Regions from separate parts of the Paenibacillus sp. S33 genome, predicted to be linked through region 2. Evidence: riboswitches for the same ligand, from Rfam matches in the RefSeq annotation. Region 2 holds a riboswitch; the other holds the start of a gene.
What was found. A riboswitch is a leader RNA that binds a small molecule or an ion and turns the genes downstream of it on or off. The one in region 2 is predicted to bind ZMP and ZTP.

Region 1 (16,526 bases), 4.0 Mb from region 2:
GAATTAGTACCCACATTCGTCCTAGTAATTTCAAGGTTATTGGATGTTTAATATAATCCATAATCTAGCCTCTCGCCTTGTGACTTTAAACTCTATAAACAAATAATAATACAATTCATTCCATATTAATGTGATCATTCTCTCAAATAAATATTTTTTTGAATAAAAGCAATTTATATACAATAATATGCAAATTAAAAAGCTTATCCGATAAATGAATCGGAAAGCTTTCTCATCTACGTTTATCTATACTTCAAATTATCCCACGCTCCCTGAAATTGCCGAAGCATTTCGTCCTTCGTGATAACCCCTGCAATATAGGCTTGCATACTACTGCTTAAATCCTGATTTAGCCCTTTCGGAAAGCGTTGAAAGTTCCAACTCCATATCTTGCCTTCCCTCACATGTCGAGATATTTCTGCACCTAGATCACCTGTCGTCTCGTCACTGGACGTGATACTTTTGAAGGCAGGAACAAACTTAAATTCCTTGGTGATATAATGTTTGCCTGTTTCTGATGTGACCAACCAATTGAGGAATTCTTTTGCCTCCTGCTTCACAGGCGAATTTTTGTTGACCACCCAGTTCGAGGCCACTCCCACCGCGAGTCTACCTCCTGTAGAGGAATCATTGTCTATAGGCGCAGGCAGAATACCCAAATTCAAGTTAGGATTAATTCCATCCATTTGCGGTTGCGTCCAGTTCCCCTGGTGCATCATAGCAGCCTTACCTGTCGAAAACAGTGTCACTTGTGTATTATAATCCGTCGTGAGCGGATTGTGGTTCCCATATTTTATAGTCAGATCAAGCAACTTCACCCACTGATCGAACACGGGGTTACCGGGGATGCGAGCCGTTCCTTTGTTTAAATCCTCAACATAACTTTCCGGGTTCGGCTGTCTGGCAAACGGGATATTGATAAAATGGTTCCCCAGAACCCACCATTCCGCATACCCGTTAGCAAAAGGTATAATCCCTGCCGCTTTCAGTCGCTTGGCTGCTTCCTCCAGTTCATCTATTGTCTGAGGCAGTTTGGTTATGCCCGCTTTTTTAAACAAATCCTTGTTATAAACAAATCCAAATCCTTCTAGATTCATAGGCTGTCCATAAATCTTACCGTTAACTGTCATCGGCTTACGAGCGAAATCGTCCAGATCCTTCACCCATGGCTGATCCGACAAATCCTCCAAGTACTCCAACCACGTATCGCGGTCTTGGTAGCCCTCATTTGTAAAAATGTCCGGCTGATCGCCTGATGCGAATTTAGCCTTCAACGAAGCACCGTAGTCCGTACCACCACCGACAGATTGGATATCCAGCTTGATGCCAGGGTGCGTTTTTTCATATTCTGCCTTCAGCTTGTTTAACGGTTCCGATATCTCTACTTTGAATTGATAAATGTGTATCGTTTTTGTCTCACTCTGTTGAGCCTTCGTATTTCCACAACCTGCAAGTGTACATGCGAGCAGCACCATCAAGGAGATGACAAGTAACGCTGTTTTTTTCATCGATTATCTCTCCCTTCAGCCTTTGACCGCGCCGGCTGCAATGCCAGAAACGATGTATTTTTGCATCACCAGAAAAAACACAACAATTGGCGTGATCCCCAACACCAGTGCTGGCAGCGCCAAGTCCCATTGCTTGGTGTACTGACCAAACAACATATAGGTTGCAATCGGAATGGTACGCAGCTCAGGATCATTCAAAATGAGCGAAGGCAACAGATAGTCATTCCAGATCCATAAGGTATTCAAGATAAGCACGGTTACGAACATAGGCAGCAGCAGCGGACAAACAATGCGAAAGAACACCCCGTACCGGGATGAACCGTCCACCCTTGCCGCCTGCTCGATCTCAATAGGTACCGTTTTAATAAAGCCATGAAAAAGAAAAACGGATAAAGGCGCTCCAAAACCCAGATAACATAAGATCAGTCCCGGTATACTGTTGTTCAAGCTCAATACGTTGGACACTTCCATAAGCGGCAACATAATCGATTGAAAGGGAACTACCATCGCAGCCACAAGCAAACCGAACAGGAACCGGTTAAAACGAGTGTCATGCCGAACCATCTGGTAAGCGGCCATCGAGCTGATTAGTAGCAAAAGCGCATTACTGACGATCGTGACAATCAGTGAATTCCCCAGTGCTGTGGGAAAGTTTATTTTATTCCAGGCGTTAGCATAGTTTTCAAAACGGAAGGTTGTCGGCCACGAAGCGGAATGGGCCAAAATGTCGCCAAAGGATTTAACGGAGTTTACGAGCAAAAAATAAAACGGAACCAGAAAGATTAACCCGATCACAATTAGCATTATTTCAGCAACCCACGTGCCCAAACGATAGTTTGACGTTTTTCCCATTACATTTCGACCTCCTTTTTCTTCGTGAGACGCACCTGAATGCTGGTAATGATTGCAACGACCACAAAGAAAATCATAGCTTTGGCAGTCCCCAATCCAAGTCGATTATTTGTAAACGCTTCATTATATATGTCCAACGCTACAGACTCCGTCGACTTGAAAGGTCCCCCCTTTGTGAGAGCCAAATTCAACTCAAATACTTTAAAGGACCAGGATATCGCCAGGAACAAGCAGACGGTCACCGCTGGCATAATAAGTGGCACTACAATATGACGCAGAATCTGTCTTCGACTCGCACCGTCGATTTGTGCCGATTCAATAAGGGCATGCGGGACATTATTTAACGAGGATATGTAAATAACCATGAGATAACCTGCATATTGCCACACAAACACAATGACAGTTCCCCAAAAAGCAGTTGGCCCATCACCCAGCCACGGCAGTTTAAAAAAAGAAAGCCCTGTTGCCTCACCTACTGCAGAAAAGCCGCGTACAAATATAAATTGCCAGATAAAGCCGAGCAGCAAGCCGCCAATCATATTGGGCATAAAAAATACAGTTCGCAGTGCATTACGGGTACGCAACGGTTTGGTAAGTGCATAGGCTAGGAAAAAGCCAATCAGGTTCGTCAGAACGACACCACATACGGTAAACCGGACCGTAAACCAGAATGCATTACGAAAATCTGGATCATCCCTAAAAATATGAATGTAATTCCCCAGTCCGAGCCATCGGATATTTTCAGATACTCCATCCCAGTTGGTCATAGAATAATACAGCCCCAGCAGGAACGGAATGACCATAATCAAGACAAAAAACAACGCCATCGGTCCTACAAATACGAGCTGCTGCAAAAATTGCGCGGATTTTCTTTGACTCAATGCAATCACTCCTTTGTCGTAGATCATGAAGGATAGCGCGCATAAACCCTTACTGTAATCGCTTATTACCCAAAAATGTATGTTTCGAGTCGTTCGGAAGCAAAAAAAAGACTGTTCTCCTCCGGCTTACGGAAGGAAAACAGCCTATACATAAAAATTATGAATGTCGATGAATTAGTATTGAGTTCCTGGATAAATCGGGAACTTATCTGTCAACTCGCCAACCGCTTGGCTTGCTTTGGACAATACAGTATCATCTTTCGGGTTTTTAAGGGTTTCAGCAATGATTTTACCGATTTTGACCATAGCCTCTTCATCCATACCACGAGATGTTGCAGCAGGTGTACCAATACGAATTCCGCTTGTTACGAATGGACTGGTCGGGTCAAAAGGAATCGCATTTTTATTGACTGTGATGCCCACCGAATCCAATACATGCTCTGCTTCTTTACCTGTGATATTCAAATTGCGCGTATCCAACAGCATCAGATGGTTATCCGTACCACCGGATACAATGTTAATCCCCTCAGCCAGCAGTGTTTCAGCCAGCACCTGTGCGTTGCGAACTACGTTTTGCGCATAGGTTTTGAACGATGGCTGGAGCGCTTCACCCAAAGCAACCGCTTTGGACGCGATCACATGCATCAGTGGCCCCCCTTGAGTACCAGGGAAAATAGCTTTATCAATCGCTTGCGCCCATGCTTTGCGAGTCAGAATCAGACCCCCACGCGGACCACGCAGTGTTTTGTGTGTCGTTGTTGTTACAAATTGGGCATGCGGAACTGGACTTGGGTGAATTCCCGCTGCCACGAGACCCGCGATATGTGCCATATCCACCATAAACAGAGCGCCTACATCATTGGCAATGGAAGCAAAAGCTTCAAAATCAATAGTACGCGGATATGCACTCGCGCCAGCTACAATCAGACGAGGGCGGTGCTTAAAGGCTGCCTTGCGCACTTCATCGTAGTCGATGCGGAAGTTGTCTTCGCGTACACCGTAAGCAGCAAAGTTATACAACAAGCCGGAAGCGTTAACCGGACTTCCGTGTGTTAAATGGCCACCATGCGCCAAATTCATACCCAGTACAGTATCTCCAGGTTTGAGAGCTGCCAGATACACCGCCATGTTGGCTTGTGCTCCAGAGTGAGGCTGCACGTTAGCATGCTCGGCGCCGAACAATTCTTTTGCGCGGTCACGTGCGATGTCTTCAACGATATCTACATGTTCACAGCCACCATAGTAGCGTTTGTTCGGATAACCTTCAGCATATTTATTCGTCAGCACGGAGCCCATGGCTTCCATTACTGCTTCACTGACAATGTTCTCGGATGCGATTAGCTCGATATTGTGGCGTTGTCGTTTCAGTTCAAGTCCCATTGCTTCCATCACTGCCGGGTCACTTTTACGCAGGTGTTCCATCATGATTGATTACTCCCTCTCCATAGTCAATTGTTGGGTATACAAGCAAACGCCTGCTCCTCTGTTGGGTACCTCATCATCAATGCAAAAAAGATTAGTACAAACATGCCGCCATGCCAAATGCTAATCGCAGTTTCCGCCGACTTCTTGCTCCAGACTATACACTGCCCGTTGTCCACCAATAAGTGGAGGACGGGTGAATGCCGCTGTCACACGTGCTTCGCCAATCCAGCGAAGACTTGGGCGAAATGGAACAGCAATGGATCGCAGATGCATGCCAATCAGCGTTTCGCCGATGTCTATCCCGGCATGGGCCTGCACGTTCGCCGCCAAACACGCGTCACTCATAGAACGATAGGCGACGGTGGCCATAGAGCCTCCTGCTGTACGAACAGGAACAGCTGCAACCTCCGTCAGTCCCAGTCGCTCCAGCACAGCCCGTTCAACGACCAGCGCTCGGTTCAAATGCTCACAGCATTGAAACGCCACATCAAAGCCATACTCCCTGCGAACGGACTCTACTCCAGACAACAGTTGCTGAGCCACATCGAGCGCTCCCGCCGTACCAATCCGACTTCCAGCCACTTCACTTGTGCTAACGCCAATAACCAGCAGGCGGCCAGCCTTGAGACTGGCTGCTTCTGCGATTTCCCGCACAACAGAAGTGGTCTGTGCTTCTAGCGAAATCTCATGATCCAATTGTCCCACTATTGGAACCTCCTTTGGTTGAACAGCCTCTCAGAGACTAGGCACGGTCTCATGCCCCAAGTTCAACACACTCTCTCCTGATCACAATCTGACTATATTATAGCCGATGTTTCAGATTTCGAGCAGAAAAAATGGAAGAACCTTTAAAGGAATCAACTCTCAGCTAACAATCTGGCTCAACTTGTATATGAAAAAAAGAGCAGTCCACACCTATGTGGAATTGCTCTTTTGCCCAGGCGACCGGCCGTATATCCGATGCTCCATCGTGGTTAATCCCACTTTTGTCGCCAGTTACATCGGATTCTCATTTTTCCACCTTATCTTAACGGATTAGCCGCCGAAAATCAACAGATTCCGTACAAAACAGATGAGTAATACCAATTTTATTCGGAAGAAGCCTTTAGCTTGTCCAGCAGCTTATGCAGCGCCGTACGGATTTCCGCAGCTGTGACATCGTAGTCTTCTCGCGAACCGCCAAACGGATCTGAAATATCAAAGCCCGGAATCCGTTGGTGTAATTCAATCATTCGTTCACGCTCCTGCGCCGATAGCTCTTGTCCGAGTGAAGCCATCAACTGCTGTGAAGCATATAACCCATCCAACTCCTGTACATCATTCAACACCTCATCCCGGTTCTCCACATATTCCTTAAGCGTAAATACTTTGCCCGCCGTTTGGGGAAAGCGCTGAATGACGTGCTGTTTATGTCCTTGCGTCAAGGTTAAGATCAGATGCGCCCACCCGGCAAGCCCGTCGCTCAAAGGGGTTGAAGTGATCTGATCGGATATATCGTGATCACGTAGAACCGCCTCTGCATGTCGGGATATCGGCGTGCCTTCCATCGCGGCTACTCCCGCAGAACGCACTTCCAGTTCTAGCCCCTGCTCAGCAGCCAACTTACGCAGCATCCCTTCAGCCATTGGACTGCGACAGGTATTCCCTGTGCATACGAATAAGATATTCTTCAACGTTTTCACCCCCCGTATGTTAAAAAAATATATAAACAGAGGATTACTATAATCCTAATCCTTTACTATAACCCTGCACTTATTTTACACTGTCTACGCTAAAATCAAAACATAAACATAAAGCCGAATGCCAACAAAATGGCACCCCCCACTGCTTCCCCATAATCTCCTAGATTACGGCTGACCTTGCGACCCAGCAGCAGGCCCAGCATCGCCATTGCTCCCCCGCAAAAACCAAACGCCAGAACGGACAGCACCAGATCACTCTGGAACATACCTAGTGACACTCCTACAGAAAATGAGTCAACGCTCACCCCAAGTGCAAACAGCAAAAGGCCTAAAGGCGAACGATGATCCAATACCTGTACGCCGTCCCCTTTAAAGGAATTATACACCATATGCCCGCCCAAAAGGATGAGTAGACCCCCTGCGAAGTAGGCCGTCACATGACCTAATAAAGAACTCATATAATGGCCTGTGAACATTCCCAGTAATGGCATCAGAATGTGAAAAAAGCCAATGACAGTACTGATGCGCAGCACGTCTCGCAGGCGTATCCCCTTCATGCCGATCCCTACGCCCAGCGATAACGCATCCATTCCTAGCGCTACCGCCATGATTAGAATCGTTACAACCTGCCCGGCATGGGCAGAGGCTGCCAGCATACTCCATCCCTCCATTATCCGTCTGTTCTTGTACACGTTATGCGGACAAGGGGCAAATCAGTACAAGCATGTACTGGAAGTACCCAATACCGAGACGAGGAGGGAGGAAAATTTAATATAAGAGGCTCTGATTCGACAGAAGCTACAAGCGGACGATTCGGTGACCTGCCGCTTTAAGCAGGCGGTTCATGACGGCGTCTCCTAATCCCTTCGGCGGACAGGATTCCGCCAAAATGTAGGTGACGCCGTCCTCGTCGCAGCGGCGCAGCACGCCGTACAGGCGCTGCGCCGCCTCATGGAGCGCGTCCAGCTTGCCTAGCGTATAGACGCGCTCTCCGGCGTAGCCGGCGGCATGCTCGTCGAACGCGAGCACTGCCGTGCGCTCCCCGCGCGCGGAAGCCTCCGCCAGCGCGGCGCGAATCCAGCCCGTCACCTCAACGGACGACGGGCCTTGTACCACGCTCAAGCGGCCTCGCGGCGCGTAGTGCGTGTACTTCATGCCCGGCGAGCGCGGCGCTGGGCTGTCCGCGTCTTCCCCGGGCGTAACAGTCAACGCCGGGTCCAGCACGACGGCGCGAGCAACCGCAGCGAGCTGCTCAGCCGTCACGCCGCCGGGGCGCAGGATGGTGACGGTTCCGTCGTCACCCGCCTGCACCACCGTGGACTCCAGCCCCACCCCCGTGGGACCTCCGTCCAAAATGCCGCCGATGCGGCCCTCCAGATCCTCTCGCACATGCTGTGCAAGGGTGGGACTGGGCCTTCCCGACCGGTTGGCGCTTGGCGCAGCCAGTGGACAACCCGCTTCAGCGATCAAACGAAGCGCTATCGGATGATCCGGCATGCGTACACCGACTGTATCCAGCCCGGCTGTCACACGCGATGACAGTGCCTGCGGCACTACCGGCAATACGAGAGTCAGCGGTCCCGGCCAGAACATATTCATCAGCGCTCGGGCTGTATCGTTTATTTCTGCTACCATACCCTCTAATTGATCAGCATCAGAAATATGTACAATGAGCGGGTTATCGGAGGGACGTCCTTTGGCAGCGAATACCGCCTCCACCGCTTTTGTACTACGAGCATCGGCTCCCAGGCCGTACACGGTCTCCGTAGGAAAGGCTACCGTCTCTCCAGCTTGGAGGAGTACGCCGGCCTCCCGTATGCCCTTTTCCGCCGCAATCCGAGTCTGTTCAGCCCAAACTTCGTCAGAAACATCCCCGTCAATGTTGCTCACAGGAACCAAACATCTTACATCCCACCATTGGGTATGGGAAGACCTCAATGCCTGCTTCAGCTCGCAATTTTCCTGTTCGTCCAGCTTTTGCTCCGATTTTTCCTTTTGCACAAAATCTCCGCGCAAGTCTTGCATTTGATTCGATTTATCACTCATATCAGATCATCCCATATCTTATTGTCATATACAGGCCAGTGATTTCGCTTGATCCTCTAAGGCTACTTTGAAAGATCAGTTTATTTGGCTCTGCCATGTGTATATCTATCGTAAGCTCCATTATAGCATATGGGGAAACTTACACTATTCAACGTTTAGGCAAACAAGCCACTCACCCAGCTACACAGTCCCGCAAGTGCATCCCACAGAAAAAAACGTACTTCCGGCTCCTTGTCAGCGGCATTCGTCCGACTTTCTCCGTGATCCGTTTTTGCTGATACCGTTTGTGCCGCTGCTTCCCCGCTGCCTGCATCAATAAAGCACAGCGGAGGAAACAGCACGCACCACCAATTTTGCCCTTTTCCTTGCCCCAGCGTAACCCGAAGCGCTTCATAATTCCCTGCTGGGTAGACCAGACCACCGTACATTTTCGTCGGGAAAGGTACGCTCGCCAGTTCCACCTGATGATCATATGCAATGCCGCGACGAGCCAGTTCCGTACCTACCAAACGGTCAATTTCAGGTAAATGAGCACCAATCAATGATCTAGCTTGATCTAAGCTTTGCGGGTTTTCCAGCTCACCCACCCAGGCATTCATCTGCTGTACAATAGCGTCCCGTATTTCGCGTTTAACCAGCTGATCCTCCGGACGATCCGAGTTGGCCAAAATACGCAGTCGAATGGAGTCATGTGGAATCACATTCAGCCCTGTTGTAGCTACTCCTGATGCTAAGGTTCCTCTTGTTCCAGTGGTCATAGCAGCATCCGTCTTTTGACCTTCCCAAGACATCATTAATATCGAAATACAAAATAGTATCATTGCAGCTTGCTTGATCCAATTTCTCATCTTCGTCTCCCCCAAACCCAAACTCTATCATGTCTATCAGTCTGTCCGGTTTGGGAGAGTCTAAACCTATGAATCTTGTAAAAGATTCAGGAACACTTTACAGATTTTCTTCAATACACCCTCAAATCATGCTACACCAAGCTTCTGACCCTCACCGAGGCATATAAAAAAGCCCAGATTTCACAATCTGGACTCTCTGGTTGCACCGTTTCAACTCACACAAATACCAATCAGTTTCAAGCCAAATCCACCTGCACTAGGCTTTTTTCGCCTTCGTCAAGCTTACTCTGGAAGGCTGCGGCAGATCGTCCTCCAGCTCTTGGCCGTGCACCTTAATACTCATAACCAAGCCGATACTAGCCATGTTAATAAGCAACGAGGTACCACCATAACTTATGAACGGGAGCGTAATCCCCGTAAGCGGCATAATGCCCAGAAACGCACCAATGTTCTCAAAAATCTGGTACAGCAACATGGACACAATCCCGACAATAATATACGGTCCGGCGCGATCCCGGCATTCCAGCGAAATCAGGATCATGCGGTGAATCAAAATAAAATATAACAATAGCAGCACTGAAGAGCCTACAAAGCCAAATTCCTCCGCTACGACCACAAAAATAGAATCCGCGTACGTATAAGGAACACGCCCGGACTGTACCGAGGTTCCTTGCAAAAAGCCCTTGCCAATCATCCCGCCAGAGGCTATCGCCAGCTTGGCATTTTTGGTATGATAAGACGCCTTCGCGGTTGCCTCTTCCGGTACCAACCAAGGGTCCAAACGCTCAACCCAGTGACTACGGCCAATTCCCTTCATAAAGGAATCAATCTCATCGTGAAACGAAATATAAGCCTTGATCCCGCCGCCAACGGCGACTGCAAATACGATGAATCCGATCAACGCATGAGATGCCTTCACATTACCAATCCATAGCATACCAATGACGATGACAATGTAACCGAGCGCATTACCCAAGTCATTTTGTGCCATAACCATGGCAAACGGGACAAAGCTCACCAGAGCGACTGGAAGAACATCCTGAATAAAATACAGCTTGCTCTTGCGCTTTTTGATCAGCATATAAGTCAGAAAAATGATAAGGACCAGCTTGAATACTTCAGCAGGCTGAAGATTCAAGCCACCAATTTTCAAAAAGCCCTGAGAGTTGTTAACCGTCCCGCCAAAAAATCCGAGACCCAACAGGAATATTCCGCCCCCATATACGTACAGGGCTTTTTTAATGAATATCCGAAAATCGACCATCGCTAAACCCAAGATCGCCACAAAACCCAATATATAATACCCAATCATCCTCTGGTAATCGTTGCCGTGATCAGGCAGGTTCGTAGGAGCTCTACCTGCGCTGTATACTGTTACAATACTAATCGCCATGAGCAAAATCAGAATAAAGATAACCGGACCGTCAATTTTTTTCAATTTCTGAAGCATGATTTCCCCCTGAGCCGTTTCTCGGTCATACCCCTCTTATTCTAAAGGAAAGACTCGCAAAAAGAAAATGCAGCACTACTCCGAGACACCTAGGACATGTCGTTCGATCCCAGCAAGGTCAGGAACGATTATAATGTTCTTCCAATGACCCGCCTGTTCCAGCAGGTCAGCCACGTCTCTGGCCTGTCCCATCCCCAATTCAAACCCGATTAGCCGGGGCGGAGCCTGAAGGAGTCCGAGCTGCTCCAGCATTGCCCGATACGGGCCGAGCCCGTCAGGACCACCATCCAACGCCATCCGCGGCTCATGGTCGCGGACCTCCGGCTGTAAGCCAGCGATGTCAGCAGCCGGGATGTACGGCGGGTTAGACACGAGAATGTCCACCGCCGTTCCCGCGAACGGCGCCAGCAGATCGCCCTCGCGGAATTCTACGGCTGCGCCGTTCGCAGCGGCGTTATGAACCGCTACTTTTAACGCGGCAGCCGAAATATCCCCTGCCGCCACGCGCCAGCTCGGTCGCTCAGCCGCCAGCGTCACGGCAATCGCACCGCTGCCCGCGCCGATGTCGAGCGCCTGCGGAGCGCCGCTTGGCCACAGACGATCGCCGTGCTGGAGTATCGCCTCGACGAGCAGTTCTGTCTCGGGGCGTGGGATCAGCACCGACGGCGAAACCATGAACGAGCGGCCATAAAATTCCTGCCGTCCGATAATATACTGCGCCGGTTCACCCGCAGCTTTGCGGGCTATGATCCGTTCCCACGCCTCCTTGGCGGTGGAAGGGAACGGATCACCCAGAGCGGCGTAAAACGCCGTACCTTCCAACCCGAGCACATGCTCCAGCAGCAAACGGGCATTATGCTGCGGCTCCAGAACGCCACAGCTTCCTAAAAAAGAAGAAGCCTCAACTAAGGCTTCTCTGACACTCATGTTCCGTTCCGGCGACATCCGATACACACAATCGCGCTCGTTCCCCAAAACTTAAACCTCTTGTTCCATCAAATCAGCCTGCTCTGCAATCGTGAGCGCCGATACGATTTCTTCGATCTCCCCGTTCATCACCTGGTCCAACTTATGCATAGTTAGGCCAATACGATGATCCGTTACACGGCTTTGCGGGAAATTGTAGGTACGTATACGCTCACTGCGGTCTCCAGTACCTACTTTACTCTTACGCTCGCCTGCATATTTGGCTTCCTCTTCCTGACGCAACATATCCGAAATACGGGCACGCAAAACTTGCAGCGCCTTCTCCTTATTGGAGTTCTGGGATTTTCCGTCCTGACAGGTTGCCATAATACCTGTTGGCATATGCGTTACACGCACCGCCGACTTGGTCGTATTAACGGACTGCCCGCCCGCACCGCTGGAACAGAACGTATCCACGCGAATATCCTTATCTGAAATTTCAATATCCACTTCTTCGGCCTCAGGCATAACGGATACTGTAGATGTCGACGTATGAATACGCCCACCTGATTCCGTCGTCGGAATCCGCTGTACGCGGTGTGCGCCGCTTTCGAATTTCATCTTGCTGTATGCACCACGACCGTTAATCATGAAAATAACCTCTTTAAAGCCCCCGAGATCATTCATGTTCGCGTCCATCAGCTCTACACGCCAGCCTTGAGTATCGGCATAACGAGTATACATCCGATACAAGTCAGCTGCGAACAGTGCCGCTTCGTCACCACCTGCTGCACCACGAATCTCAATAATAACGTTCTTATCATCATTCGGGTCCTTTGGCAGCAGCAAAATACGGATTTTTTCATCCAACTCCCGCTTGCGAACACTCAGTTCTTCAATCTCCATTTTGACCATTTCACGCATCTCGTCGTCCAGCTTTTCACCCTGCATGGTTTTTGCAGCTTCCAGCTCTTCAACGACATTTTTATATTCGGTATATGCTTCATAAGCAGGCTGTAAATCAGACTGTTCTTTGGAATAATCTCTAAGTTTTTTGCTATCGTTCGCTACATCCGGATCGCAGAGCAGTTCGCTCAGTTTATCGTAGCGGTCCGCCAATGATTGCAATCGGTCCAACAAGCGATTCACCTCTTCAGTTAAATTAATATGAAACCAGCTTCAATTCCACTGGCTACAGCTCTTTATTATACCAACTAATTCATGAATTAGCTACAAGAAATACTGACTAATTTAGGATTTTGCAAAAATCCACACAACAGCAATACAATAAAAAAGTCGCCGCCCTAATATAGGCAGCGACCACGTAATCTAGCACCTTTCAGAACACACATACATGAAGTCATCGTCTTTTATATATCCGAATCAGGTATTGTATTCTGGAAATTATATATTAAACATTAAAACGGAAATGCATAACGTCTCCGTCCTGCACTACATATTCCTTACCTTCCAGACGAAGCTGACCACGTTCCTTAGCCCCGTTCATCGAACCAGCAGCGACCAAATCGTTGTAGGATACAACCTCGGCACGAATAAATCCGCGTTCAAAATCCGTATGAATTACGCCCGCAGCACCCGGTGCCTTCGTTCCTTTGTGAATCGTCCAAGCGCGTACTTCCTGCACACCTGCTGTGAAATACGTATACAGACCCAACAAGCGATATGCTGCTTTAATCAGACGGTTCAATCCGGATTCAGCCAATCCCAGCTCCTCGAGGAACATCGCCTTGTCTTCGCCTTCAAGCTCAGCAATTTCAGATTCTACCTTGGCGCTGATCGGCACCACTTCTGCATTTTCCGCCACGGCAAAATCGCGTACCTTTTGCACATATGGATTGCTATCCGCTTCCGTTACGCCATCTTCGCTAACATTAGCTGCGTAGAGTACAGGCTTCATCGTAAGCAAATGAAGATCGCGTACAATCAACCGTTCTTCATCCGACAATTCTAAGCTACGCGCAGGTTTATCAGCATACAGCGATTCCTTGATCCGCTCCAGCACTTCTACCTCTTGGGTGTACTGCTTGTTGCCACCCTTCATGTTTTTGCGGGAACGTTCAATACGCTTGTCTACACTTTCGATATCCGCCAGAATCAGTTCCAAATTAATGGTCTGAATGTCGCTGATCGGGTCAATCTTGCCGTCCACATGGGTAATGTTCTCATCTTCAAAGCAACGTACCACATGTACAATCGCATCCACTTCACGAATATGAGCCAAAAACTTGTTACCCAGACCCTCGCCCTTGCTCGCACCGCGCACAAGTCCTGCAATATCAACAAATTCAAATGCCGTTGGCACCGTTTTATTCGGCACAACCAGTTCGGTCAGCTTATCCAGCCGCTCGTCTGGTACTTCAACGACGCCTACATTGGGGTCAATCGTACAAAATGGATAGTTTGCGGATTCCGCACCCGCCTGCGTTATTGCGTTAAAAAGTGTTGATTTGCCCACGTTCGGCAAGCCCACAATCCCCGCTTTTAAAGCCATAATCAGAACAACTCCCGTTTATATAAAATATGCGTTATGCCATCCGTTAGTTTACCAACCCACATTATATATGAGAACCTATACACGCGGCAAGCATACGGTTATGAAATTCAGGATATTGCTATATCCCTATTTAGATTTCTTTGCTCATCTGGATATCTGTAATCCGATAGCCCGACTTGCGATATACATGCAAAGCTCGCTCATTATGCCCAAATACATGCAAACCGATGCGTACAGCTCCCAGCCTGCGAGCCTCCTGTTCCAAAGCCTTCATCGCAAGCGTGCCTAGACCCCTCCCCTGGTATGAATCGTATACAAGAATATCCAGTAGAAAAGCTTCTTTTCCTTGCACGCCGTCCGTAATATTGAACCAGATGTAGCCAGCTTCCTCCTGACTCTGCTCCCCGGCATCGGAAAACATCAACATATACAGGTGAGCATGAGGTGTGTCTAGTCTCTGTGGCAGGTATCGAGCAAAACTTTCTGCCGCACGTTCTGGTGCTTCTTCTACCGTCCATGTACCTGCTTGGATTTTCTCATCCGCATAGTCGGCAAGCGAGCGTTGTTCAAATCGATCATATTGCTCCGCATTCATCGGAACCAATGTAATAAGTCCGCTCATCCGTTTACCTTCTTTCTTAGTCGAGTCGTATCTTTGAGTCCTTCTATTCCATCTACCCCAATACCAAACATAACCGTGCGGAGTTCCAGTTCGACCTGCTCCAAACGTGCCTCCAGCGCTTCACTAGAGGCAACCGCAGAACCGAGCAAAGAACGCCCGAAGCCTGCCATGTCAGCTCCCAAAGCAAGCGCCTTCGCTGCATCGACACCGTCTCTCAGTCCACCGCTGCCGATCAGAGCACTATGTGGCTGAGCGGCTCTGACTTCCACGATGCAATCAGCGGTCGAGTTGCCCCAATCCGCAAACGCCTCCGCCGCCGCGCGACGCACAGGATCAGGATTGCGAAATTTCTCCACTTGGCTCCAGCTTGTCCCACCTGCGCCAGCGACATCTATAAAGGCTGCACCCGCATCATACAGTCTCGATGCCGTCTCGCCATCTATGCCCCAACCTACTTCCTTCACTCCTACAGGCACTGAAAGCTGACGACACAACTCCTCAATGCGCTTAAGCAAACCGCTAAAATCCAAATTCCCTTCAGGTTGAAAAATCTCCTGCAATCCGTTCAAATGCAGCACCAACATATCTGCTCCGGCAATTTCCACTGCACGGCGACAATCGTCCACGCCAAATCCGTAGTTCAGCTGCACCGCACCCAGATTGGCAAGGATCGGGATACTGGGTGCCAGACGGCGAACCGCAAAGGTTGAAGCCAGTTCTTCCCTTTCCACCGCAGCCCGTACCGAACCGACCCCCAATGCCCAGCCGCGTCTCTCTGCTGTCTCTGCTAATCGCTTATTAATCGCTCCTGTCTCGGCGCTGCCGCCTGTCATGGAGCTAATAAGCAGCGGTGTTCGTACAGCTCGTCCTAAAAAAGTACTATCCAGACGAACCTCGTCAAAATGCAACTCCGGCAGAGCGCAGTGCTTAAAGGCATATCGCTCCAGCCCACTGGTGATGCCATGTCCGGCTACATCTTCTTGCAAACAAAGGCGGACGTGCTCAATCTTCCGTTCGCCTGTCCGCGCGGCAGGCAACAAAGAGCCAGATCTGTTAAAACCGTCAGATGCTCCCTTTATATTCTCCGTACTACTCATCTATGTCCCACCTCATCCAAAGTCACTCTGTTATTTCATCAAGTTCAAGAAGCACAAATAAGACCGTTCCCGAACACGGTAACCGATCTATTTATCGTCTCTTATATCCAATATCGCAGCCCTTAAAGTGGCTATTTTAAGATACTTTCATTGTATCATGGATGGAAAAATATATACACGATCGTGAACATTTTTTCTTACCCATAGGTCATGTTCAAAATTCGCAATAAACCAGTTATTTCGGAAACTCTACAGAAAAGCCGCTCCTAATTGAGCTGCCGCTTTTCTGCAAAATGCCTACTCGAAAGGACGATCCCTATCCCAGCAAGATAAAGGTCATACACTCTCCTCATCCCTTCATCGAATCAGGTATAGATGAAATGCTTTCCGCTTGTTCCTTCGTACGCCCATGTCCAAATTTGAATACCAGAATACCACCGATAATGACCAATACTCCGATCAACTTGTTAAAGGTAAACGGAATCTTTTCTAATCCCAGCCATCCTAACGAATCCCACAACAGGGCCGTGCCTAATTGCGCCGTCAATACTATGGAGATCGCATAGGTCGGGCCAAGTCGCTTCATTCCTTGCACCAGACAGAACACAACACCGACACCAATCATGCCACTGAACCAGTACCACGGCTGCATATGCTGTAAAGTAAATGTATTTTTCCCTTCAAAAATAAGACT
Region 2 (16,526 bases):
GTGAATGTCCCAACAACCAGTCCCACTGCTCTTCTTTGGTACCGGTGTCTACGATATCTCCGTTGTGGACTACAAACTGAGCATTACCTACAGTTTGAAGTGCTTTTTCGAGCGTCTGTGAAGACAATATGGCTTCATCTTCGCTTTTTGCTTGTGTATCAGCTAAATCAATGAAGGTAAATTCACCGCTCTTAGGAGCCGTTTGAAACGTACCTGTTTCGCTCCATATCCCGCGCGCTGCATCACCCACACGATAATAATAAGCTGTGTCCGCTTGAAGACCTGTAGCTACGGCTTTATGGACAAGCTCTTCTGCAGAATTGGTCGATGGAGAGGAAGTGCCTACGAATACGATAGCTTTCGTAAAATCAGCTTCTGAATCCGTTTTCTTTATTACTTGAACAGTGCTGTTCGTGAGAAGTTTTGAAGTATACCAGGTAAATCCTTTGGAGCCTTTAGTGTCTCCATAAAATGTAGCTGTAACTTTACTAATACCATCTGTGATCCCTGGTGATTCAGCATAGACAGGCAAAGCAGACGGACCAGTAATCAAACCTAGCATAAGAGCAATAGACATAGATGTTGCTGACCATTTTTGAAACTTCTTAAACATGTGTACACTCCTCTTTGCGGTTAAATATGTAAAAGTTATAATTATGATCATAACAATCAATTGTTAATACGTTGTTTTTGGAAATATAGTACTTTGTAAAAATGAGGTTATGAGTGACCTAGCCATTGAGGAGCAAGGATAGCAGCTTATAAGAAAATGAAAAAAGGATATCCATGCAGCCAACCAGACTGAAGGATATCCTCTTCAACTATAACGCTCATATTAGACAGCTCTCTATGCCCTGTGTGGATTTGGCTTACTGTGCCACTGAATGCGTACGCTTAAAATCTTCCTTCACCGCAACCAGTAGTGTTTCATTCACCAGTAGCTCCAAGCCTGACAAGGCTAACGCTTTGGCTCCAGTCACTAAGGCTTCCTCACCCTTCTCAGAGCCAGCCGCTTCCCTGAATTCCACCGTATGAGCGATGAGATCATCTGGACCGATTTTAATGTAAGCATGTGCAGTCGGGATAACATGGCTCACATTCCCCGCATCCGTCGAACCCAGTCCGGCACGAGGGCCACGATCCAGCTGTTCTCCCAGCGCTTCCAGTTCACGACCTACTACCTCGTCCAGCGTATCGTTCAGAATGAAATCACGCACTTCATTTTGAAAACGTTCGATTTTCACAGTGGCTCCTGTTGCCAAAGCAGCAGCATCTGCGATATGGCGAACTTTCGTGGAAACCTCCTCTGTGCGCTGCCAAGTACTTGCCCGAATGAAAAAGCGTGCCGACGCATAGTCCGGAATGATATTGGGCGCGTCTCCTCCATGCGTAATGATGCCATGAATACGCACATCGGTCGGCAGTTGCTGACGCAAAGCATTGATACCGCTGAACAACTGTAGCACCGCATCGAGCGCATTGATTCCCTGCTCTGGTGATCCTGCGGCATGAGCCGCTTTGCCGTAAAAATGAAAATCTAGCGGATCAACTGCCAGACTTGGTGAGGTCAGCCGGGTCACACCGGATGGATGAACCATCAGTGCAGCATCAATCCCTTCGAACAGCCCGTGCTTCACGAAGCTGCCTTTTGCACTACCATTAGGACCGCCTTCTTCCGCTGGTGTACCGAACACATACACCTCACCTCCCGTTTCGTCGATCACCTGCGCCAAGGCGATGGCTGCTGCCGTGCTTGCGGTTCCGATAATATTGTGGCCACAAGCATGGCCCAGACCGGGCAATGCATCATATTCAGCCAAGTATCCGATTTTCGGACCTGGCCTAGCAGAAGCCTTACGTGCAACAAATCCGGTTTCGTGTCCCGCTACATTACGAGTTACCTCAAACCCCGCTTGCTCTAAAATACCCGTCAGTGCCTGGGAAGCTTGAAATTCTTGATTGCCGATTTCGGGATTAGCATGAATAAACCGGCTCGTTTCCGTGTAAAGCTGACGAGACTCCTCAATTTTCTCAATAATCCGCTGTCTATGTGTATCGACCGTATTCGTTGTACTCATCGCAATCTCTCCTCGTTTCGAAAATAGATTAGTATGCTTCCAACCCTACTTCTGTTCAACATTCTTATTTCTTTTGTGCTTTAACATCTGCTACCAGCTTATCCAATGTGGCCTGTAGCTCTTCGGCAGACTGGTCTACCACGACGTTAGCTCCTTTGGAATCCTGTTTTACCGCCTCGGCTACATCAGCATCATGGTACAAATCCACGATCGTTTTGTAAGTCGCATTATCCTTATCCTCCGCACGGGCAGCAAACACGTTCACATATGGCTTCGCTTCTTCGCTGCTTGCATCATCCTTGTAGATGGCTCCGTCCAGCTTGAGCCCAGCATCCGTAGCAACACCGCTGTTCACAGCTGAGGCGGCTACATCAGACAAGACGCGCGGCGTCTGCTGGGCAACAACTGGGACAATCTCCAGCTTTTTAGGGTTACCTTCTATTTCATCCGTGGTTGGATACAGGCCCGCATCCTGCTTCAACTTAATCAGCCCTGCAGACTGGAGCAGTTTTAAAGCCCGTCCCTGATTGGAGGGATCATCCGGTATAGCAATTTTTGAGCCGTCAGGAATATCCGATACGTTTTTGAATTTTTCAGAGTATAGTGCCATCGGAGCGATAATCGTTGCACCAATAGGGACGATATTCACATCATTTTCTACATTAAACTGACTGAGAAAGGCCAAATGTTGAAAGGAATTCAAATCTACCTCTTTATTGGCGAGCGCCTTATTGGGTAATGTATAATCCGAGAAACTGATCAGCTCAATTTCAATGTTTTTGGCCTCTGCTTTCTTCTTGAGCACATCCCAATACGTGTCCTCAGATCCTGAAACCCCGATTTTAACATGTACTTTTTCATTTGCATTTGAGCCCGAACCGTTAGCCGAGCAAGCAGATAGAACCGCTACACTAAGAATAGCTAGTAAACCCAAGCGAAATATTTTTTTCATTTTCATTTCCCCTTTAATCGTTATGTATAATACTCTGTTTCCATTAGCGCCGTAGAAATTTACGAGACAAGTAGTTCCCCGCATATTGGGCGACCTGTACAAAAATAATCAGCAAAACAATCGTGACAATCATGACCGAGGTATCGAATCGTTGATAACCATAGGTCATTGCCAGATTCCCAAGGCCTCCTCCGCCCACCGTACCAGCCATGGCAGAGAAATCAATCAAGGCCACGGTAATAAACGTCAACCCAAGAATCAAAGGTCCCAGCGCTTCCCGAATCAACACACCCGTGATGATCTGAAATGGAGTCGCACCCAGTGCCTTGGCAGCTTCTATCATGCCCGGATCTATGGAGACCAGATTATTTTCCACAATTCTCGCTACAGCAAAGGCCGCTACAATAGTCATTGGGAAAATAGCCGCCGAGGTTCCAATCGTGGTTCCCATGATTAAACGCGTAAACGGGCTAATCGCCACTAAAAAAATGATAAACGGAATCGGGCGAATGATATTAATCAGCAAATTCAGAAACATAAACACAAATTTGTTTTCAAACAAGCTCCCTTTACGTGTCACATACAGTACTAAACCAATCATAAGCCCCAGAATACTGGCAAAAATCAGCGTGACAACAACCATCAAAAGCGTTTCCCCTGTAGCCTCCACTACCTTGAGCCAAAATGTATCCCAATTAACTCTCATGATCGACGACCTCCCTGACTTCCACCGTCGTTCGTAGTTCCTCCACGACCTTGTTAACTTCATCGTCTGCACCGATTAACTCGACAATTAAACTTCCGAACAGCGCTCCCTGTAGCTCATTAATACTTCCATATACAATGTTGTAATCCAGATTATGCTTCCGTGTCGCTCTAGAAAGCACCGGTTCACTGGTCGCCCCACCCCGAAAAACAAGTCTGTACAATCGGCCAGCATGATGCTCCCGAATCTTGCTCAGCAGTTTGGGTGAAAGCTGATCATTCAGTACAGAGCGAATAAAATTTTTCGTCGTCTTCGTCTGTGGATTGGCAAATACATCGAACACACTGCCCTGCTCAATCACCCTACCATTCTCCATCACCGCCACACGGTCACAAATACTGCGAATCACATTCATTTCATGGGTAATGAGCAAGATCGTAATCTGGTACTCTTCATTTACTTTTTTCAGCAGCCTCAATATATCTTCTGTCGTTTCCGGGTCGAGGGCCGAGGTCGCTTCATCACAGATGAGAATATCGGGCGAATTCGCCAGTGCTCTGGCAATGCCGACCCGTTGCTTTTGCCCGCCAGATAACTGCTCAGGATAGGAATCCGCTTTGTCCTCCAATCCAACAAATTGCAGCAGCTCCTTAACACGAGCATCTATCTGTGTCTTGGACAGTTTAGCCAGTTTTAGAGGATAAGCCAGATTCCCATATACAGTACGAGAGTTAAACAAATTAAAGGTTTGGAATACCATCCCGATCCGTCTTCTTAAATTCCTTAGTTCCTTAGGACGTATCTGAGTAACATCCTGATCATTAACGACAATTCGTCCCTCTGAGGGGCGTTCCAGTAAATTGACAAGCCGCAGCAGCGTACTTTTACCTGCACCGCTAAAACCAATCACGCCGAAAATTTCTCCTTTTTCAACCGATAACGAAACCTTTTCGAGAGCATTTACCTTACGATTGGGTAAGGTAAATATTTTGCTAACTTGTTCAAACTTTATCAAACTGCTTCCTCCTTACGTCTACAATGTATGTATTCCTCCATCCCATTTTAGTAATCCGGTGGATTTAATCGGATTTATACCCTAAAAAAAACTCCCTAATCTTCGTTTGACCGAAAGTGGGATTATTTAACTGTATATTGCATTGTTAACACCTTAAGACAAGAAGGAGAATCTGTCAATAAAAAATGAATATAGCCTTCTGACTCCTGTCATCACAATTGCTTACACTTTTAGGGCTACAAAGCCAAATAAGGCTAACCGTATATTTGCAAAGTTTGCAAACCGGCAGCCCTTTGTGCATTGCAATCTCGATCATTCCACAGACTAATGTGCAGAAGTATTTTTTAAGTCTGCTTCATAACGAAGGCCGAATTGTTGTCTTGCCTCCTCCATCACTTCAGCGACTGTAAGTGAACACTCCAAGGAGTTAATGGAACTGTTGCGTTCACCACTCTTGATCAAATCAATAAATTCCTGAATTTCATAATACATTGGCTCACGCGTCTGAGCTTTGGTCAGATCCTCAACCGTGCCGTCCCGATAATGAATTTTCACCTCATAGGGCTGGCTGATTTTGTCGATCACCATCGTTCCATTCTCACCCTGAATTTCAGCAGGCAGATAGGAATCTGTAATTTTGGAATACATGACGATAGCATCCATATCAGGATACTTCATCACGATACTGCCCTCGCCATCGACACCAGAGGATAAAAGTACACCAACCGCCCGAACCTCCTCAGGTTTGCCGAACAAAGTCACCATAGGATACAAACAATACACTCCAAGGTCCATCAAGGAACCATTGGAAAAGGCCGGATTAAACGCATTCAATACCTTACCTTGCTTAAAAGCATCAAAGCGTGAGGAGTATTGACAATAGCTTGCAAAATAACGCCGAACCCGGCCTATTTTATACATATGATCCTTTATTATTTTAAAGTTAGGCATCAGTGTGGATTTAACGGCCTCCATCAGCAGAACATCGTTGTTGCGCGCGGCTTCGATCATGCTCTTCACCTCTGCTGCATTAGACGCAAAGGGTTTCTCACACAACACGTGCTTTCCGTGATTCATACATAAGATCGCCTGCTCCGCATGTAAGGAATTGGGGCTGGCAATATATACGGCATCGACCTGATCACTTGCGGCCATTTGCGCCAGGTCTGTAAAAACCTCCGGCTGGCTGTTATATTTGTCAGCAAAAGCTTTACCCTTATCCTCTGTGCGTGAGTATACCGCCGTCAGAGAAAATTCGTCCGTCTCCATCGCAGCTTGAATAAACCTCTCTGTTATCCAGTTGGTTCCAACAATACCAAAACGCATCACAGTATCCCATCCTTCCCGTGAGTCATTACAATTCATATGTACCTATTCTCGCATTCCAGCCTAAACTTGTCCACTATACCGATATTCATATCTCATGCCTCAACATGTTCATTCGACAAAAAAAGACTGTAGCCTATCAGCATAATTTATACTGATTGTACCACAGTCCCTGTCATTTATTTGGGGTTATATCTCTATTTTTTTGATATCACTTTTCCTACTTCTTCCAAAATGGCATCCATGGAAGCTGGGTCGTGTACATCATACTCATCAATGTTCAGACGCAGTACAGGACAGGCATCAAATTCGTTGATCCAATTGGAATATCTGCGATGCATTTGCTCCCAATAGGATCGCTCGGTCTGGATCTCCATCTCGCGACCACGCTCCTCAATCCGACTCAGTATGGAAGGCAAGCTGCCTTCCAAATAGATCAACACATCAGGGTGTGGGAAAAACGGTGTCATCACCATCGCCTCAAACAGGCTAGTATACGTTTCATAATCGGTAGGGTTCATCGTTCCCTGATCGGCATGCATTTTCGCAAAAATGCCTGTGTCCTCATAAATAGAACGATCCTGTACAAAACCTCCACCAGACAAGAAAATATTCTTTTGTTCCTTGAAGCGTTCCGCGAGAAAATAAATTTGCAAATGAAAGCTCCATCTTTCGAAATCGTGGTAAAATTTCTCCAGATAGGGATTATGATCAACCTGCTCCAAAGAGGTTTTAAAACCAAGACGTCCGGCCAAAGCACCAGTCAGCGTAGATTTGCCTACACCCACTGTGCCCGCTACCGTAATCAGGGCACTCGCAGGAATGTTGTAATTATTCACTATATAAGCTCCTTTACATCGGAAACAATTTGTTTAAATTGTGCCTGATTTTCTACAAAATCAATTTCATTCCCGTTCACGGTCAATATACGAGGGGAAGGGGACTGTTCAGCGAGAAACTGCATGCCTTTATCATAATCTATGATCAATTGCTCCAGATAGGCGGGGTCCATCTCCTGTTCAAAAGAGCGTGCACGCTTGCGAATTCTCCCCAGCAAGGTATCCAAATCTGCTCTAATATAAATGATAATGTCCGGCTTAGGCATATCATCTGTGAGCAAATGATAGATTTGACGATATTTTTCGAGCTTCACACCCTTAAGCGTACGTTCGGCAAAAATTAAATTCTTGTAGATATGGTAATCAGAAATAACGGGCTGAGCTTTCTCGATATATTGCAAACCAGTATCCTCCAGCTGCTTGTACCGATTGCAGAGAAAGAACATTTCCAGCTGAAAACTCCACTCATCTATATTTTGATAAAATTTATCGAGAAATGGGTTCTCCTCGACAATCTCTTTGATCATCGGCAAATGTAGCTCGGTTGAAAGCATCGAAGCTAACGTCGTTTTACCTGCTCCGATTGGCCCTTCAACGGCTATAAATGGGGCTTGTTTCATGGGGTTCTGCTCCTCCTTGTACTCCAGTCCATCCTGTGGACAACTATCCTATTGTATCACAAGGTAGTACGCTAAAGGCATACCAAATCTATGGATAAAACAAAAAAAACAGAGCGCTACATTTTGCTTCATAGCGTCCCTGTTTCTCATTTAAACCAACCTTTTTCGTTAAAACGTGTAATTGCCTCAATCCGGTTACTGACACCCAGCTTATCGAGAATGACTGAAATATAATTGCGCACCGTCCCTGTCGTTAAATACAGTTCACCAGCAATCTCTTTTGTGTTCTTTCCGTCAGCGATGAGCGCTAAAACGGTCTTTTCACGCTCTGTTAGCGGGTTGACTTCGGCATAAGCATCATCGACCAGTTCCGGGGCATAGATACGCCGACCTGCCATAATACTTCGAATAGAGGAAGCCAGCTCTTCACTGGGACTGTCCTTGAGCAGATAACCGTGTGTCCCCGCCTTGATCGCTCGTTCAAAATACCCGGGGCGAGCAAACGTAGTTAAAATCAGCACCTTGCAGTTCAAGCCTTTGAGTTCCTCAGCCGCATCCAATCCGCTCTTGATCGGCATTTCGATGTCCATAATGCATATATCGGGCTGATGCAGCTTCACCAGCTCTAAAGCTTCTTCCCCGTTGCTTGCTTTTCCGACTACTTTCATGTCCTCTTCCAAGTCCAGCAGGGAGGCTAGAGCACCCAGCAGCATACGCTGGTCCTCCGCGATGACAATTCGAATCATGGCCCCACCTCCTCATTCGGCTTTTCAGTGATATTGGGCACTTTAATGACCAAGGTCGTTCCCTGATCTGAACGCAGCTCCATACATCCGTTCACGAATTCGAGCCTTTCTTTCATACCTTTCAGGCCGTTTCCACGAAAGGTTCCATTTTCTCTCGTAATACCGACTCCATTATCCTGAATCCGAAGGGTTAATTCCTTACGAGACGGCTCAATGGTGATGGAACAAGCGGTGGCTCCACTGTGCTTAACCACATTTGTCACTGCTTCCTTCATACACATACTAAGGACATTTTCATTCATTAATGATGTATGCTCCAGCTTCGGGTCGCCCTCTAGAGTCAATTCAATGTGAGCAGCCTTTAAAATCTGCCGAATACGTAGCAGTTCATCCTCTAGTCGCATACCGCGCATTTGAGTAACCATTTCCCGCACCTCTTTTAGTGCGCTTCTCGCCGTGAGACGAACATCGTTAATTTCAGCATGAGCCCGCTCCGGGTACTGATCCATCAGTTTGCCCGCCAAATCGCTCTTCAGCCCAATGAGTGACAGCTTCTGACCTAAGGTATCGTGCAGATCACGCGCAATTCTTTGCCGTTCCTCCAGCTTAATCAATTCCGATATTTTCTTATTGGCATCTTCTAATTGGACTTGGAGCCGATCGCTTTTGTTGCGATTAAAATTCGTAATTGGAAGGAGAATCACACCGATCAGATTGAGCAGGATAAAAGGAATCTGTTTAATAAAAACGGGATTCTGAGAAACAAAACCGTAATTGATCAATCCAATCGTAATAACCATTAAAATAATATACAGCGTCGTAAATGCAGCCTTACTTTTAATATTACCGATCAGATAGGCGATAAATATGGAAAAATACATATAGCTAAACAGCAGTGTCATGGTAATCGATATGGCAATTTGTACACTGGTCCAAAAGTATATGAGCCAGCCTTTCGAGACAAAAGCCAATACATAACATGCAAAAAACACCAAAATAATAGCAGTACCCAGAATAATATGACTTGTAGATGAAGAGCTAAAGTAGTAAAAGGGCAGGATATAAAAGACGACCCACACATAAGGGCTAAGTCCAGTATTTCTTTGAAAAATCTGATACCATTTTTGCATCCTGCCACCCTCTTCTACTTCACTTGACTTATATCTCTTATCATATCATACCAAGTTTTGTACAACGTTATTTTCTTTCTGTGCTTACAACAGGTGTAGGGATGGGTTTCGTGACTGCAACACGTTTGCTGAGGAGCGGCTTCACTTGTTTAAAGGTCAAAAAGGTTTTCGTATTTTCATCCCAAAGGCGGAACTTCAAAGATTGCAGACTGCTACTCACTGTGATCGTGGTTGCTTTTTGAAGTAACGGTGTCGCTTCATGCGCTTTTTCCAAATTATAATTTGGCACTTTGGGACTCAAGTGATGAACGTGGTGAAATCCGATATTCCCCGTAATCCATTGCAATACTTTAGGAAGCTTGTAGTAAGAACTGCCTTCTACGGCTGCATTAATATAACTCCACTCTTCATCGTGCTCAAAATACGAATCCTCAAATTGATGTTGTACATAGAACAACCAGATGCCCAACATACCGGATACAAAAAAGATAGGTGCCTGTACGAGAAGGAAGGCCTGCCATCCAATAGCCCAGCACAACAGTGCATACAATGCAACGATGGATATATTCGTCACATGAGTGTTCATTTTTTCCTTGCGTTTGGCTGTCTTGATATTAAAGCGATAGGAAATCAAAAAAGTATAGATCGGACCTAGTCCGAACATAACCCAAGGATTTCGATATATGCGATAGGCCAGCCGTGTCCATGTGGAAGCCTCTGTGTACTCTTCTACCGTGAGCACCCACATGTCACCTGTGCCTCTTTTATCCAGATTACTGCTGGTTGCATGGTGGATCGCATGACTATTTTTCCATTGATGATAAGGACAGAGCGTAATAATACCTGTAATCGTTCCCACAATGTCGTTCAGCTTGCGGCTTTTGAAGAAGGATTGATGACCACAATCATGAAAAATAATAAACGTCCGTACCACAAACCCCGATGCAACAATGGCAATGGGAAGCGTCAGCCAGTACGAAACCGACAGGCTAAGATAAGCAGCATACCACAATAGGATCAGTGGACCCAAAGTATTGATGAGTTGCAGAACGCTGGATTTCGTGTTTATTTTCTCGTAGGGAGCCATATTTTTTTTCAATTGGGCTAATGGGAGTTGTGTCATACTCATTATGATCCTCCTTTAAAATGGCGCCTATACCTTGATCCTGTTAGGCGTACATGTTGATCTAATCTCAGTATAAGGTAAAGCCTCTAGGCGCTGTAGTCATAAACGTCAGCTCGGGTATATGACATTTGTCATATAGACAAGTAACACAACCCGTTTTCCAAATGTTCGCGGGTTTCTTTTCTGAGGATTATTTGTTAAAATATAAGACATAATAACGCTGTATGTGACTGGCGAAGTCAGTGGAATGAACCACGAGGGAGCATACAAAAAAAGCGTACCGTTCGCCTGGGAGAAGTATTTGCAGAGGATTCGTCTGTCTTGACGACCTTGTGCAAATACTTTTTTTCGTTTACAAGACCATGACACCCTGTTGATAAATCATGTGATAAATTCAGAGGAGGCTCGGACTATGGCTATTATCATGAAATCCAAAGAAGCAGCTGAGCAAGTGTATGCAACGATCCGTTCACAGGTAGAAGAAATGAAGCAGCAAGGACACCGTCCCCATCTGGCGACCCTATTGGTAGAAGGTGATCCGGCATCTGCCTACTATGCCCGGACCAAGCAAAAAATAGCGGAGAAGCTGGGTATCTCATTTCATCTCCATACTTTTGATCGTCATGTTAGCGAAACCGAGCTACTGCACCTGATCGGCAGTCTGAACGATGCATCCCATGTACATGGTATTATGCTGGAACTGCCGCTTCCCCAACATCTTTCCGCCTCCGTTATTAAACAATCCATCGCCCCCTACAAGGATATTGATGGGATTACACCTGATAACAAGCTGGCTACCGTAACAGGTGACGCCGGACTATATCCCGCAACACCTCAAGCCTGTATCGAGCTGCTCAAGCATTACGGTCACACATTGGCAGGCAAAAATGTCACTCTCGTGGGCATCGGACAGACAGTGGGACTTCCCCTTTTCCACATGTTGCAAAGAGAAAATGCCACCGTTACCGCCTGTCATGCAGGAACACGTGATATTGCAGAGCATCTGAGCCATGCAGACATTGCCTTCGTCGCAGTCGGATGCCCTGATGTGATTACACAGGATATGGTTCATCCCGGTCTGATTTTGGTAGATGCGGGAATTAATGAGACGCTAGAGGGAAAAATAGTGGGGGATGCCGCTTTAGACGTTGGGGAAAAGGTCCATGCCATTTCTCCGGTTCCCGGCGGTGTTGGCACCTTAACAACTGCGATTTTATACAAAAATCTGCTCAAAGCAATACATCTGCAACACTACTCCAGAGAGGTGGTCTATTCATGAGTGAACTGTCGTGGAATCATTCCATCGGGCATTTTCTAAAAGAGGCTGCAAGTGCAGCGCCTACCCCCGGTGGAGGAAGTGTATCCGCACTGGCTGCGGCACTAGGTGCGGCTATGACCTCCATGACCGCCAACCTTTCACAAGGAGAAAAATATGCGCATATCCATGAACAAATCACGGACGTCATTAACAGCATGGAAAGATTGTCTACACATTGTGAGGAACTAATGGTCGCAGACATCCAATCCTTTGAACAGTACATGACCGCGCTGCGTTTGCCCAAGGAAACGGACGAAGAAAAGCGCTATCGTACCCATTCCTTACAGACAGCGGTGATCGCTGCCATTGAGGTACCCATGCGCCTGCTGGAAGTATGCCGGGACGGATTGTCGCAAGCCTACAACATTGTGGAAATGTCCAATAAAAATGTGATTTCGGATCTTGGCATCGGCGCGATCCTGTTCGAAGCCGCCGCTCAATCTGCCCTGCTTACCGTCGACATTAACCTTGCTTCGCTGAAAGACTTGGATGTCAAATACTCCTATGAGACCAAGACAGCCGCACTCATCCGTGAAATCGGACAAATCAAAGAACAAACCTTGTTGATGGTGCGCAGTCGAATAGCGAATTAGTCTGCTCATAACCGTGTTTAACCTGTTCCAAAACATTTCTTCAAAAAAATAGCTGATTGGATACAAAAAGAAGATACTATTGAAATTACGACAAAATAGTAAATTAAAAACCAGTCCAAACATGATTCATGTTGGACTGGTTTTTAATGCTATATACTGCGTATAACATGCGAATTCCTATCTGTTTTGAGTAATTCATTACAACGCAGAATCTCACATCTATTGTTTAGCTTTATTCTCTTTTTCTCTTTCGACCAGCATATCCACGATCATATCAATTTGCCCGGTAATAGCGATTGGATCATAGCGATAATACGTATCAAAATCGTTAAAGAACACTCTATTGTTCTTCACCGCTGGAAGATTCCCCCACACAGCGGACGACTTTAGTTGTTTGAGCGCGTCACCCTTTTTCTCGGGGTCATACGTAGTCAGGAACATATAATCTGCGTCATACTGTGGCAATACCTCCATCGAAAGCTGCACCGTTTGTTCCTTGGAGTTCACTGTTTTCTTTGGCATATTCAGTTTAAGCGCATTGTATACAGCTTGGCCGCCGCGACCCGCATTGTCGCCAAAGATCCAAAGTGCGTGCTTGTCCGTCAGCTCATACAGACCGAAAGTTGCCTTTTCGTCAATCACACCTTCAAGACGTGCGCGACCTTCAGCGGCCTTTTTATCAAATGCAGCAATAAATTGCTCGGCCTTCTCCTTTTCCCCAGTGATATCACCGAACAGCTTGACCGTATCATAGATATTAGTCGTCGTACCATACGGAATGTACAGGGTAGGTGCGATTTTAGAAAGAGCCTCATAATTCGTATCCTTCATAACCACGATCAGATCGGGCTTGAGTTCCAGCGTCTTTTCCAAATTGGTCGGATCACCCACCTCTTTGGTTCCTTTTTCCTTCAGCAAATCGGTCAGAAAAGGATTTTGAAATGCAGTCGGCTCCACACCCACCACGTTAGCACCCACGGACAGCAATTCCCCGCCGTAAAAATCCGTTACAATGCGCTGTGGCTTAGCAGGAATTTGAATATCCCCTTTAACCGTTTTAAAGCTTCTAGTCTCTCCAGTAGTAGCCGACTCTTGCTTATCTTCGGAAGATGAAGCCGGATTACTTCCATTATTATTTCCGCCGCAAGCGCTGATGAATACAGACAATACAAGTAACATAGCTGTCATCATAAAATACGATTTTCTTTTCAACTGATTAGCCCCCTATATATTGTGGAGATGATCTCCAATACAGATGATAATGATTATCAATATCGTAAGAAATATATCAAGCGTTGTCCTTGCTGTCAACTAAAAAACGAACTTTGCATCATTTCACTTTAAAAAAAACAAAAGACCTGCCAAAAAATGATGGCCAGGTCTTGTTTCGTGGAGCCGTCTCAAAAACCTACACATTGGGGCTAGGCTGCTGAAGGCTGCTTTCTGATGATCGCTGTTTTGTTTTATATTCTTCTCCCCAATCCTTCATCAGGTTAATAATCGGGATCAGCGTTTTTCCAAATTCAGTTAGAGAGTATTCGACCTTAGGAGGAACCTGTTGGTAGACTTCACGGTGAACGACTCCGTCCTCTTCCAGCTCGCGCAATTGGAGTGTCAGCATACGCTGAGTAATTCCCGGACAGATCCGCCGAAAATCACTAAATCGCTTAGTCCCATACATGAGATGATATAGAATAATCCCTTTCCATTTGCCCCCAATCACGTCCAGCGTGAACTCAACTGGACACGCCTGATCATTTCCAGCGGTACATTCCCCAAAGCCGCCTTTCCGATTGCGCATAGGCTTTTCTCCTCCTTGGTATCATTTTATATACTACAGCACATTAATGTGCGTACTTCAAAAACGATCATGTATATTCTAATATTAAGCATGTCACTTGGTAAGCGTCAATTTTAATCACATCCATAAGGAGTGGAATAACGATGGAAACCTTAACTACTACTAAAGATCAAATCTTATCTGCATACGAGTTCAGACATGCAACGAAGGAATTTGATAGTCATAAGAAAATTAGCGATTCCGATTTTGATTTTATTCTTGAAACCGGTCGTTTATCTCCAAGCTCATTTGGCTTTGAACCTTGGAAATTTGTTGTCGTTCAGAGTAAAGCTATGCGTGAGAAGCTGCTGCCTTACTCTTGGGGGGCGCAAAAACAACTGCCAACAGCCAGCCATTTTGTACTCATCCTCTCTAGACTTCCTGAAGATATGGTAGCCTCCTCCGATTATATCAAGAGTATGATGGAGAACGTACAGCAATTACCCGCTGAAGTGATTCAAGGCAGAGAGAAAGTGTATGATGCCTTTCTAAAATCTGATTTTGGGCTGGAGGAAAATAAAAGAGCCTTGTTCGAGTGGGGCTGCCGACAAACCTACATCGCACTGGGTAACATGATGACTGCCGCAGCTCAAATCGGCATTGATTCCTGTCCTATCGAAGGTTTTAATAAACAGGAAATCGAACGCATCCTCTCCGAAGAAGGCATCATGGATGCCGAGCATTTCGGTATTTCCTGTATGGTGGCATTTGGATACCGTCTGAACGAGCCGCGCGGCAAAACCCGGCGATCTGTAGATCAGGTTATTGAATGGGTGTAAAACCTTTACTCTAAAACAAAGAGGCGTCCCACAGCCATTTCCATGGCTATGGGCGCCCCTTTTTCATAAAATCTCAAGTCTTATAAAAAATCTGTCATTCAAAATCCTTACTGGTAGTTTACTTCTTCTGCAAAGTAAATCTCCTTCAAACGATCCTTTACGCGCTGAATTTCATCTGCTGTTAACGGAGCTGTAGGATGCAGCTTGAAGTTCCTTCCAGTGACATAGCTTACATCCGTGTTCTTATCCAGATTATATGCCATCTTCGGAACCGGACTTCGGGTATAGTCAGTAAAGTCAATAATGGACCATGCTGCATCTCCATCCTCCTTGGATAAAATAATCCGCTGTGAGGCGTTTTCAGTCCACAAGTAACGCAGATTGGCTGGTGAATTATTGGAGTCCATAACTGCCTTAAAGCCTGAGCCTCTAAACATGAGCGAAAACTCCGTATGATCATTACTCAATCCAGCTACCGATTCATAAATCTGTTTCAGCCCGTCCACGCCCACAATCTCAACCTCACGGTCAACAGGGAAGTGATTCACAAAGTTCTCCCATATTTGAGACATGTTATGGTTTTTGGCAAGCCAGTTGACATCCAAAATAATGGACATGTAGTTTACTGTATTCAAACGTTGATACGGGTTATCTAAATACTGCTGCGCTATATACAGTTGTGGTGCCGCATCCGTTTCGGTCACATATGGATCGCCCGGATGGAGAGTCCAGCGTGAGGAATCTTTGGTATAACGTGATCCAATCGGATCAATCGTAATCGAGTTCATAAATACGATACCGCTATTATTTGTAAGCCCCTGTGCCGGAACAATCGGATTATCCTTATGGGACCAGTAAGGCATCAAAGGTGAACCCTCACCATACATGTTGTTCACATTATACTGTGTAGCCGACCAACCCATCGCTGAGGTGATCTTAAAATGATCCTTAAGCCATTGGGCCTGCTCAGGATTCACCGTAAAGCCAGTCAATGATTTAGGCAGATACTTCCGATATTGGTCTGTATCCATGCTTTCAAACACCGAAGGTGACCCTAACGAACCAGATTGGTGCAGCTCATTGAGTGCATTATAACGGTACATATACAACCACTCGTTCATCTGTGCTTCCCATTCAGGGAGACCAAACAGATTATTCGGATACCCATCCAAAATCCCGACTTCATCGCCATACTGATCCACATATTCCAAAACCTTTTTAAGCTGCGGACGATTTGATTCCACAAAAATAAATCTATTTTCCATGGCCCACGTCACTTTTACGTTGGGACCAAAGTGATCCATCAGCAATTGACGTGACTGCTCAATTTGCTCTATCGTGGTCGTACTGCCCGCATCTTTTCCCTGCAGCATCATAGAGATAGCAAAATATTGCTTTTTGCGTGCTCCTGGTACTACAGTTAACTCGGCATCGGATATGAAGTGAATTCCCTGAGAG

Region 1: it holds a riboswitch for ZMP and ZTP, as region 2 does, so the genes downstream of both, ACWGXJ_RS22950 (TIGR01440 family protein) here and ACWGXJ_RS04815 (bifunctional 5,10-methylenetetrahydrofolate dehydrogenase/5,10-methenyltetrahydrofolate cyclohydrolase) in region 2, are expected to answer to the same signal.

The regions. Positions count from the first base shown of each region.
Region 1 is NZ_JBSIEZ010000001.1:5,056,578-5,073,103, forward strand. It holds gene ACWGXJ_RS22925 (ABC transporter ATP-binding protein) at 1-61, opposite strand, end outside; gene ACWGXJ_RS22930 (ABC transporter substrate-binding protein) at 243-1,508, opposite strand; gene ACWGXJ_RS22935 (carbohydrate ABC transporter permease) at 1,524-2,360, opposite strand; gene ACWGXJ_RS22940 (carbohydrate ABC transporter permease) at 2,360-3,241, opposite strand; gene ACWGXJ_RS22945 (serine hydroxymethyltransferase) at 3,416-4,666, opposite strand; gene ACWGXJ_RS22950 (TIGR01440 family protein) at 4,787-5,374, opposite strand; ZMP/ZTP riboswitch at 5,595-5,676, opposite strand; gene ACWGXJ_RS22955 (low molecular weight protein arginine phosphatase) at 5,755-6,339, opposite strand; gene ACWGXJ_RS22960 (manganese efflux pump MntP) at 6,444-7,004, opposite strand; gene ACWGXJ_RS22965 (L-threonylcarbamoyladenylate synthase) at 7,147-8,394, opposite strand; gene spoIIR (stage II sporulation protein R) at 8,550-9,242, opposite strand; gene ACWGXJ_RS22975 (FtsW/RodA/SpoVE family cell cycle protein) at 9,499-10,692, opposite strand; gene prmC (peptide chain release factor N(5)-glutamine methyltransferase) at 10,768-11,667, opposite strand; gene prfA (peptide chain release factor 1) at 11,671-12,738, opposite strand; gene ychF (redox-regulated ATPase YchF) at 13,010-14,110, opposite strand; gene ACWGXJ_RS22995 (GNAT family N-acetyltransferase) at 14,244-14,735, opposite strand; gene fni (type 2 isopentenyl-diphosphate Delta-isomerase) at 14,732-15,832, opposite strand; gene ACWGXJ_RS23005 (DMT family transporter) at 16,182-16,526, opposite strand, start outside.
Region 2 is NZ_JBSIEZ010000001.1:1,024,310-1,040,835, reverse strand. It holds gene ACWGXJ_RS04870 (metallophosphoesterase) at 1-613, opposite strand, end outside; gene ACWGXJ_RS04865 (M20 family metallopeptidase) at 870-2,078, opposite strand; gene ACWGXJ_RS04860 (MetQ/NlpA family ABC transporter substrate-binding protein) at 2,143-3,030, opposite strand; gene ACWGXJ_RS04855 (methionine ABC transporter permease) at 3,074-3,736, opposite strand; gene ACWGXJ_RS04850 (methionine ABC transporter ATP-binding protein) at 3,726-4,751, opposite strand; gene ACWGXJ_RS04845 (Gfo/Idh/MocA family protein) at 5,076-6,077, opposite strand; gene ACWGXJ_RS04840 (deoxynucleoside kinase) at 6,275-6,916, opposite strand; gene ACWGXJ_RS04835 (deoxynucleoside kinase) at 6,916-7,536, opposite strand; gene ACWGXJ_RS04830 (response regulator transcription factor) at 7,683-8,282, opposite strand; gene ACWGXJ_RS04825 (sensor histidine kinase) at 8,279-9,412, opposite strand; gene ACWGXJ_RS04820 (fatty acid desaturase) at 9,480-10,541, opposite strand; ZMP/ZTP riboswitch at 10,755-10,839, shown strand; gene ACWGXJ_RS04815 (bifunctional 5,10-methylenetetrahydrofolate dehydrogenase/5,10-methenyltetrahydrofolate cyclohydrolase) at 10,951-11,817, shown strand; gene ACWGXJ_RS04810 (cyclodeaminase/cyclohydrolase family protein) at 11,814-12,449, shown strand; gene ACWGXJ_RS04805 (ABC transporter substrate-binding protein) at 12,669-13,661, opposite strand; gene ACWGXJ_RS04800 (winged helix-turn-helix transcriptional regulator) at 13,858-14,250, opposite strand; gene ACWGXJ_RS04795 (NAD(P)H-dependent oxidoreductase) at 14,394-15,068, shown strand; gene ACWGXJ_RS04790 (S-layer homology domain-containing protein) at 15,176-16,526, opposite strand, start outside.